2 regions of the Bacillus pretiosus genome follow, and region 1 is predicted to be linked to the other one. Evidence: riboswitches for the same ligand, from Rfam matches in the RefSeq annotation. Region 1 holds a riboswitch; the other holds the start of a gene.

Evidence for each region. A riboswitch is a leader RNA that binds a small molecule or an ion and turns the genes downstream of it on or off. The one in region 1 is predicted to bind magnesium.
Region 2: linked by a shared signal. The riboswitch ahead of ACU8YW_RS08005 (P-type ATPase actuator domain-containing protein) and the one ahead of mgtE (magnesium transporter) in region 1 are both predicted to bind magnesium.

Annotation. Positions count from the first base shown of each region.
Region 1 covers NZ_JBRFUV010000002.1:130,629-135,416, forward strand. The annotation lists gene ACU8YW_RS27895 (FtsW/RodA/SpoVE family cell cycle protein) at 244-1,371, opposite strand; M-box (ykoK) riboswitch at 1,560-1,736, opposite strand; M-box (ykoK) riboswitch at 2,258-2,425, shown strand; gene mgtE (magnesium transporter) at 2,702-4,030, shown strand; gene ACU8YW_RS27905 (phosphodiester glycosidase family protein) at 4,191-4,788, shown strand, end outside.
Region 2 covers NZ_CM129593.1:1,517,147-1,521,934, reverse strand. The annotation lists gene ACU8YW_RS08015 (FbpB family small basic protein) at 132-272, opposite strand; gene ACU8YW_RS08010 (5'-3' exonuclease) at 633-1,499, opposite strand; gene ACU8YW_RS08005 (P-type ATPase actuator domain-containing protein) at 1,630-2,355, opposite strand; M-box (ykoK) riboswitch at 2,698-2,863, opposite strand; gene ACU8YW_RS08000 (DUF350 domain-containing protein) at 2,989-3,375, opposite strand; gene ACU8YW_RS07995 (glutathionylspermidine synthase family protein) at 3,372-4,607, opposite strand; gene ACU8YW_RS07990 (hypothetical protein) at 4,611-4,788, opposite strand, start outside.

The sequences.
Region 1 (4,788 bases):
TATGCTTATCTATATAATAAAAAGAATTTTAAGAATTGAGACCAGCCAATTATATATATATTTTCTCAGCCATTGTGAATCCTTCATCCCTTGCCACGAATTTTTACAATGTTATTTTTTTACTGTGTTTATTTCATTTTTTAGCGATAATTCTAATGAAAAAACAACAGATTGATTTACGGAATCAGTCTGTCCAAAATCAGAAAGAATTCATCCATTAAAAATAGAACAACATATAGAAAATCATATATTATAATTAATAAACTTAATTTTATTGAAAATTGAAATATTAAGTAATATTCCTATTGCTATTAAATTAACCATTAAAGAACTTCCACCAAAACTTACAAATGGAAATGGGGTACCCGTAAGAGGAAGTATTCCCGTAATACCGCCTAAATTAACAACAGATTGCAAACCAATCATACACCCTATACCAATTGCTATAAAACTTCCGAATGGATCTTCACATAGCTGTGCAATTTTTAGTGAGCGAAGAACTATAGCTAATACTCCGGCCATTATAATGAATACACCAATGAATCCTAATTCTTCAGAAACGATTGCCATTATAAAATCAGTATGTGGTTCGGGGAGATAACCTGTTTTTTGAATGCTATTTCCAAATCCACGTCCAATAATTCCTCCTGAGCCAATGGCAATAAAAGAATTTACAAGTTGATATCCATTTCCTTGTGCATCAACAAAGGGATTGATAATTGTAGTAATACGTGTCTTTTGAACATCTGACAAACTAAATTGAATCAAAAAATATAAAATAGGTAACCAAAAAATAGCACCTATTATAGTTCTTTTAATTAATAGATTTATATTTATTCCCGAGCAAAGAAATATGCTAAAAACTATACCTAATATTAAAAGTGCAGATCCTAAGTTTGGCTGTTTATAGATTAGGAAAAAAATTATAGCTAAAAAAAATAAAAGTTTTCCGCCCCCAATCCAAATTTGTTTAGCTAATCCTTGTCGCAATGCAAAAAAACGGGCTGTTACAAGTATTGTTCCTAATTTAAGAAATTCAGCTGGCTGTATTCCAAAGATCCATGATTGAGCATTATTTACCACCTTTCCTTTCCATAAAACCATAATTAACAAAAAAATCCCTCCAATCATAATACAGATTGAGACTATTCGTTTTTTCCATATTTCATATGGGAGAATAGCACAAACTATTAGCCCAATTGTTCCTAAAAATAGTTTTGTTAATTGAGAATCAACAAAATGCCTACTGTTATAACCGTAATGTTGAACAGCAACAATGGAGCTAGCGCTATACATCATGATAATACCTAAAGTACATGTTATGAATAGAGGGAGGAGCAATAGATAATCGAGTTTTATTATTTTTTTCATTTTAAAATCCTCCTGATTTACATTAACACTTAATATTACATTTGCTAATGAATAGAATCTTGTTCTCAACAAGTATTAAATAGTACTTTTGTTTTGAGAGATTCTATCGCTTACACCCTGTTTTCTTACGCAAAAATCCCCCTTAGTTACATACTAGGGAGGATTCAAAATGGCATGACTAAATAAAGCTTTTCTCCCCCTAGTAGAGCTTTGGCACTATACAACGTAAAGTAATGGAAATTCATTACTTAGCTATCTTAAGAAGAGCCTTAATCCGACAATTCCTGTTCTACCCATTGGCGTCTTTCGACATTTTTGGGCAATAGCCTGTGTTTGTATAGGAGCCTCACCTAACAGGTTTAGCAATATAAATTTTATGTGTTTGTTCGTGTAGCCAGCATAAATACTTTTTTTTTGCTTGTCAAGTAAACGTATTGCTAACTTTATATTCTTTATTGCTTTATAAATCTTTGAGAAATGATGTGAGAAATTATATTTAATTGTCTCATATAGATACATATTTGCGACTTGGAATGTATAATTTGATTAAGTAGTTTAACCATATAAATTTGATAAACAGTAAAGAAGATATTAATCATAAAATAAGATTTTTTGAAGAATGTTCTTTTGAAGTACGGTATGACTAATGATGTAACTGCTGCTATAAAGTCACGAATTAATCATAAACAATAAGTTTCTTATACGAAATTTCATATGTTTTATAACGTTTTTTTGAACTAATTGTATTTAAATTTTAAATCTTTTAAGCTGAATTTCAAATTTGTAATAGAATCTAATTACATTTCTCTAAAAAAGAATTTTTTATGAATCAAATCGAAAGTTAGTTGACAAATATTAAATTCTGGTTTAAATTTTGAAGTAATTCAATAATCTTTGTTAGGTGAGGCTCCTGTATAGAGAAACGCTGCTGCCCAAAAATGTCGAGAGACGCCAATGGGTCAACAGGAACGGTCGGATTAAGGCCCTTTTTAATGTAGCTGGTTATAAAAACCTATGCTATACAGTGCTAAAACTCAACGAGGGAGTGGTATACGATTTGATAGAAAGGCACCTCTGGGATTATTGCAGAGCTGTCTTAATAATCATTTATTTGTATTGTAAAAAAACCTTTACTCCTTTTTGAGTAAGGTTTTTTTTTGTTTAATGTTATTTATTTTTATCTTGTCTATATTCAAAAAGGAGGTAGTTCTTAATAAATTGATTGCAATGTAACTATTAATGCTCTAATCAAAATTTTAGACAGATAAAATAATACAAAACCACTCATGAAACTCTAGAGTCTCCCTTAGCAATATGAGGAGGAGTTAACATGAAGAAATTATTAAATGAATTACTTGTAACCCAAAATGATTTGGATGCAGATAAAGTTTTACGTCATCCGTCGTATGATGTTGCGCAAGAAATAAAACGGTTTTCAATAGAAGATCAAGTCATATTACTAGATAAGATTCCTGTATTAAAAAGCTCAAAAATTCTACAACATTTGAGTACAGAAGAAAAATATAATATCTTAATTCACTTATCTGAAAACAAAGCTAAAAAGTTACTAAATTTACAACCGATTGATGAAACAGTAGATTTACTTCTAGCGGTTCATCCGGAAAAACAAGCTAAATTAATGGCGTATCTAAATAAAATTACAAAGCATAATGTGAAAAAATTAATGGCTTTCAAACCTGAAACAGCAGGTAGTCTTGTCACAAGTGATTTTGTTGCAGTTAGAGGGAATTGGTCAGTAAAAATGACATTGAAGTACATTAGGGAACATTCTAAAAATGTAGAATCAATTTCTTATATTTATGTTCTTGATAGTCATGGTTATCTTAAGGGAATCGTTTCCATTCATGAGTTATTACTAGCAGCAGATGAAGAGATATTATCCAATATCATGATTCGAGAGGTGATTTCAGTACCTGCTGAGGTTGATCAGCAAGAAGTTGTAAAAAAGCTACTGAATTATAATTTAGCAGCAATACCTGTAACAACAGCAAATAATGAAATGATTGGTATTATAACATTTGATGACGTAATGAATGTTATGGAAGCAGAGGCTACAGAAGATATCCAAAAGTTAGGTGGAAGTGAACCATTAAATCAATCTTACTTTGAATCTAGTATTTGGAGCATTTTCTTTAAACGTCTACCATGGTTATTGCTTCTTTTTGTTGCTGAGGCATATACAGGTACAGTACTAAAGTATTTTGAAGACGAAATTGAAACAGTAGTTGCCCTTGCTTTCTTTGTTCCATTATTAGTGGGTACTGGAGGGAATACAGGAACACAGGTTGTAGCAACAATTACTCGTGCAATCGGTATTGGAGAGGTGAAATTTAAAGACATTTTCCGTGTAATGAAAAAGGAATTTGCAATTGGCATGCTTCTCGGACTTGCACTTGGGGTAGCTGGGCTCATTCGTGCTTATATGTTAGGGGTTGGAACAGAAGTTGCACAAGTTGTAGCAATCACTTTATTATTTATTGTTATTTGGGCTTCGCTTGTCGCAGCTGTTTTACCTTTGATTTTGAGAAAATTTAAATTAGATCCTGCAGTCGTTTCTGGTCCATTTATTACAACATTTGTTGACGGAACAGGATTAGTAATATATTTCTTGGTTGCAAAAACGTTATTAAATCTGTAAATATACACTGAAATAAATAAGAAATGTAGAACAAGTATTTTGCCTTGCTTGCTAAGACATAGTGAGGAACTCGGGAATAAGGGAAACAAACACTTGTGTCTTTAGGTAAATAATATTTTAAAGGATTCATTGAATGTAATTAATGACGGAGGATATAACTATGAAACATCTAAGAAAAATCTTCAAACGAATTTTGCTTCTTCTTTCTATTTTCATGCTTATTGGCATAGGAATATTATTTGGTACTAACTATGGTCGAGATCTTCGTGTAACAATTGCTGGGAGTATACTAACTTCTCAGCATCCACAATATGCGAAATATACATTCCTATCCCAAAAGGAACTAGATAAATTACAAGATAGAATTAATCATCCCAAATGGTCAAATAGTGATGAGAATATTTATAAAAAAATAGCAGGAAAAAGATTAGAAGAATTAAAAAATCAGCCATTAAAAATTGACGTAGAAACGATTAAAAGTAACAAAGATAGTCGCTTTCTTTTCGAAGGAAAATTAGTCACTATTAGTAACCCTTTCAATGTTAAACTTGTTAGCCATCAAGGAACACAGGGCGATAAAAGAGGAGAAAAAATTAGCGTAATGGCAAAACGTAATCATGCACTTGTTGCTGTGAATGCAAGTGGATTTACTGATGAAACAGGAAGGGGTGGAGGAAATATTGCAACTGGAATAGCAATAGAAAATGGGAAAGCAATTGATACAAATATAGATAAAAATACCCCTACAATTATTACGG
Region 2 (4,788 bases), on a different replicon from region 1:
AAAAATGAATAATATTGACAGAAAAACACTATAAAAACATCTTGCATAGTTACAAAATTAAAGAGAGGAATAGAGTTTTTTCAATATAAAATAAAAAAGATAGCCTTTAAAGGCTATCTTTTTTATTTTATTTAATTATTGGCACCACTATATGCTACATGTCGTTTCTCAATTCTCTCTTCAATTTCTTTCATATTTTCTTTATTATTTAATAGTGATTGTTTATTTTCAATTAATAATTGTTTAAAAGATTTTCTCACTTTTTTTCTCATTTTCATTGTCCTCCTTGGGGGATGGTTTATATAAAAGATAAGGAATTATCTGTGTGCCCTTATAATAATTGATTGTTGTGAATTCCATTTGAACTTCATATGAAAATTTCATTTATTTTCTGACAACTTTGTGAACATACAAAAATGTGATCATCTTAAAACCATTTTGAAATTGCTTCATTTCATTATAAAAGTTGCTATTGTCATCAACTTCTATCAATATATTTTGTCGAAACATTTATATATTTAAAATTGAGTTCGATATAATTTTATTTACTACTATACTGTTCTTAAAAACAAAAAGAGGGGTGTTATATAAGTCAAAGTTTGACTTATATAACACCCCTCTTTCAAAACTATTTATAGCATATTGATTAATATTTCAGGTCTTCCCCAATTCATTTCTTCACAAACGAATCTAAGTTTTTCTTCATCCATTGTGTGTAATCCTTCTTCTAGTAAACATGAAATTGGAACTTCACAATGAATTTGTGCCAATTGTAATGAAATATTTAAGTTCTCTAAATCACTTTCAATCTTTGTACGCTGCGCTTTCGTTAATGTTGCTACATTTTCTAGTACGGTTGCTACTGTTCCATGCTCTTGAATCAATTTATACGCTGTCTTTTCGCCGATACCTTTTACACCTGGGTAATTATCACTCGTATCTCCCATAAACGCTTTCGCATGCACGATTTGCCACGGCTCTACGCCTTTTTCTTCCATGATTTTCTCTGGTGTGTAATATTCGTAATTTCCAATTCCTTTGCGCAAGAGCATAACTGTAACGTTCTTATCAACAAGCTGAAGTAAATCCGTATCGCCTGTTAAAATATAAACTTCCGCTTCATTACAGTATTGTTTTGCAAGCGTACCAATACAATCATCCGCTTCATACCCTTTCATACCGATAACTGGAATAGACAATTTCGCAGTCATTTCTTGAACTAAATCAAATTGCGGAATTAATTCTTCAGGCGGCGCTACACGATTCGCTTTATAATTCGAGAACGATTCTGTTCTAAATGTCGTACTACCCATATCCCAGCATGTTACGATATGTGTCGGTTCAATTGCTTGCATAGCTGTTAATAAATGTTTCATATAACCATGAATCCCATTTGTAGGGGTACCATCTTGTCGTTTCATAAATTGTCCGTAGACACTTGTTGCGTAAAAAGCACGAAATAATAGTGCCATACCATCAACTAATAATACTTTTTTCATAATCCCTCTCCTACCAAAAAAATAATAACCCCACGTCATCACGTAAGGTTATATAAATAGATTACCATTCTACGTTTTTTCAACTTTGTCTATTATACATTGTTTTTGTATATTTAGCATCATTTACACATTAAGACGTTCTACTACAACAAGTATGAAGAATTCCTGTATACGTATTTTTCCCAGTCGAAACAACTACAGCCTTTGCATTTCCGCCAACAATATGAGTCCCTTTGAAACATACGTTTTCAAGTTCAAGTGGATTATAGTCTTTCATTCGTTTTAAAGGAATAAATCGTTTACGCTCAAGGTGATAGCAACTTTCAAATTTCTCAATACTTGCATCTTTTCCTGTTAGCACGGATTCATTTACTAATAAATCATTCGCGTAAATGATACGTACATCTGCTGGTACTGTATCACCTTCTGAAAGAAAAATCATATCCCCAGGAACAAGCTCTTGTACTGGCACATTCATCATTTTTAATTCACCGTTTAAACCTGTTACACTAGAACATTCTACTCGAGACACAGTAATTTTCTCACATTGTAATCCATCACGCACATGTTGTTTTGAAAAACCTGGAATCATTCCACTTAGCTTCATCATTACTTCCGCAATACGCGCTCTTTTTGAAATTAATTCGTTTCGGCCGTATACTTGAATGCGTTTTTGTGCCTCTTTCATAGATAATCCGTCTCTTGTTGTTTTAAAATACGCAAATACAGATTTTACATCTCTCGTTGCGATTTCAATTAATAAATCTTTATTTTTTTGAAGCATTGTTTGTTCTTTCATTGATTTTTTACTTAATTTATATGACGTGTTACCCACAGTTTTGTTTGCATATAACATATTATCGTCTCCTCCTGTACAACATAGGAAGAAACGCTTTGTTTCTCAATTTATCCACTTTACCGTAACAGTGTTTAGCGCTTAAACATGCATATAAACGCTACATTATGATAAATATAGAGGGAGGAACAAGTCGTTTCCTGCCTACATCATATATTTTTGATTTGAAGTATATGGGTAACGGAACCGAGTCAGAATTTGACATGCTCCTCACCTCCTCGTTTAATTTTATAGTTTATACTATGAAGTTACTCATAGATTTGTAACAAAAAGACCCTTACTCCGAAAAGAGTAAAGGTCATGGCATACACAAATAAACGATTCCTAAACAATTAGAAATCTACGGACCTCTCCCTCACCGAGTTTTAGCACTGTATAGCATAGGTACATTACCAGCTACGTTAAGAAAAACCTTAATTCGATCATTCCTGTTGACCCATTGGCGTCTCTCGACATTTTTGGGCAGTAGCATTTCTCTATACAGGAGCCTCACCTAACAGAGACTTATTTTTATTACATAGAAAATGTTACTCTTATTTAAAATAGATGTCAACAGTAGCCTACAATTTTTTCGAAAGGTATGGCGAACTAACGTATATAAAATAAAAACCTTTACGTCTAAACGTAAAGGTTTTAATAAGTTATACAACCAGCAATTACAATCCCAATGGAAAGCGATAAAAACATAAGAAAAAGACCGACTGCTTGATTATCTTCTTCAAGACTTTTGTTTATATTAAAGCGTGGTGTAAGCCACTCAGCTAAATAAAAGACGATAATTTGAGCCAAAATCCCAACGGCTCCCCACGAAACCATATCAAGAAGTGAAATGGAATTAGCTGCTGTCGAATATAAAACAATAGCTAACCCAAGTAATCGTCCTCCAAGTACATAGCTTACCGCCTTATTCCCTTGGGCCATTAACTTAAATTCTTTTACTTTCGTTGTCACTTCCATGAGGAACAGACCAATGCATAAAAGGCCCAGTGTTACTGCTAAATATAATAAAAAATTAATCATATACTTTCCTCCTTTTTTATACCTACCGGTAAATAGTACGATTCATTCCCCGTAATTTTTTCCCCAGCGCGAATACCGATACTACTCGCTTTTCCAGCAATTAAAAACGAACCAAACACATACGACAGTTTCTCCATCCCTTCCTCTGTTTCCAAAGATACGACTGGAAGTTCTGTATACTTTTGAAATATCGGCAGTGACGCTTTATACGTTTGGTGTGCATTTTGAATCATAATATTTTCGTCCTTATCGCGAACGGTAATTGTGTCTCCTTCTCTACCAAATGAAGGTTTTTGAACGAAAGAACCTTTTCCCAAAAATAAATCTCGTTCTAAATATGTAGGTAACATATATTCTTTAATCCACTGTTGTTCCTCATTTGTATAAAAGGCCTTTTCTTCTGCTAACCCCCAAATCAGACACTGAATTGATTTTGGCTGAAGTAAAAATGCTGACAAAGGATTTATTATAAAAAGCTTTCCGGCTTTTACAAGTTGCAACAGTTCCACACCTACGAAGTCTCCTGTTTCAGGATCTTGATCCTCAATTAAATCTTCTATCGGATATGTTTGGCGATATAAAATATCAATCTGTACTCCATCCCTATCCACTAAAGCATCTTTTGTAATTCTAAGTTCTGACATTGGCACTACTTTATTTTCAACATGGCATAACTGACTCAAATACATAGTCGTATTCCAATCCTCAATATGTTCATGATGTGCTGTAAAAACAACATTTGGGTTATCTATTCCCTTTGTCGCTTCCATTACGGCCTTTGTAACACCAGAAGATAGTAATCGTTCTTGACCCAAGTTTGGATCATCATAGCCTAGTTTTCCACAAACTTTTCCATTCATTTGAAAGCATTCCATAATAAAAGTTGGTGTATCACTATTAAACTCAAGCATTTTAATTTGGTTATCACTTGTTAAAACGAAATCAAATCGTGAAATAACAGATTCAGGATATAATCCTTTCATTCTAATAAACGATAAGCTTGCAGGAGGATACCCAAGTTCAAGAAGCTGTTCGTCACTTAAATTCCGCAAAAGTTTAGCAGTCTTAAAAAATATTTTCCCCATTCGTTCAGTTGCTAATTGCAATTGTTTCATAGTCTGATTTGTTATAGAGAAAACATGAAACAAACTATACTCACATTCATATAAATCCGACCAAAAATTCGGATATTTCGAATAAAACGCTTTTCGTTCTCTTATGTATTGCGACATATGTTAGCCCCCAAATCCTCCCTTTGAACCGCTTCCAATTCCACCTTTAAATTCCGCAGACGATTGATAAGATTTAAACGCCGATGAATTTTTAAAAGTGGATTTATTTTGATAGTAACTCCCACCATAAAAATAATGCCCACGATAACCTGACCTACTATCATCACACTGCCATACCCCA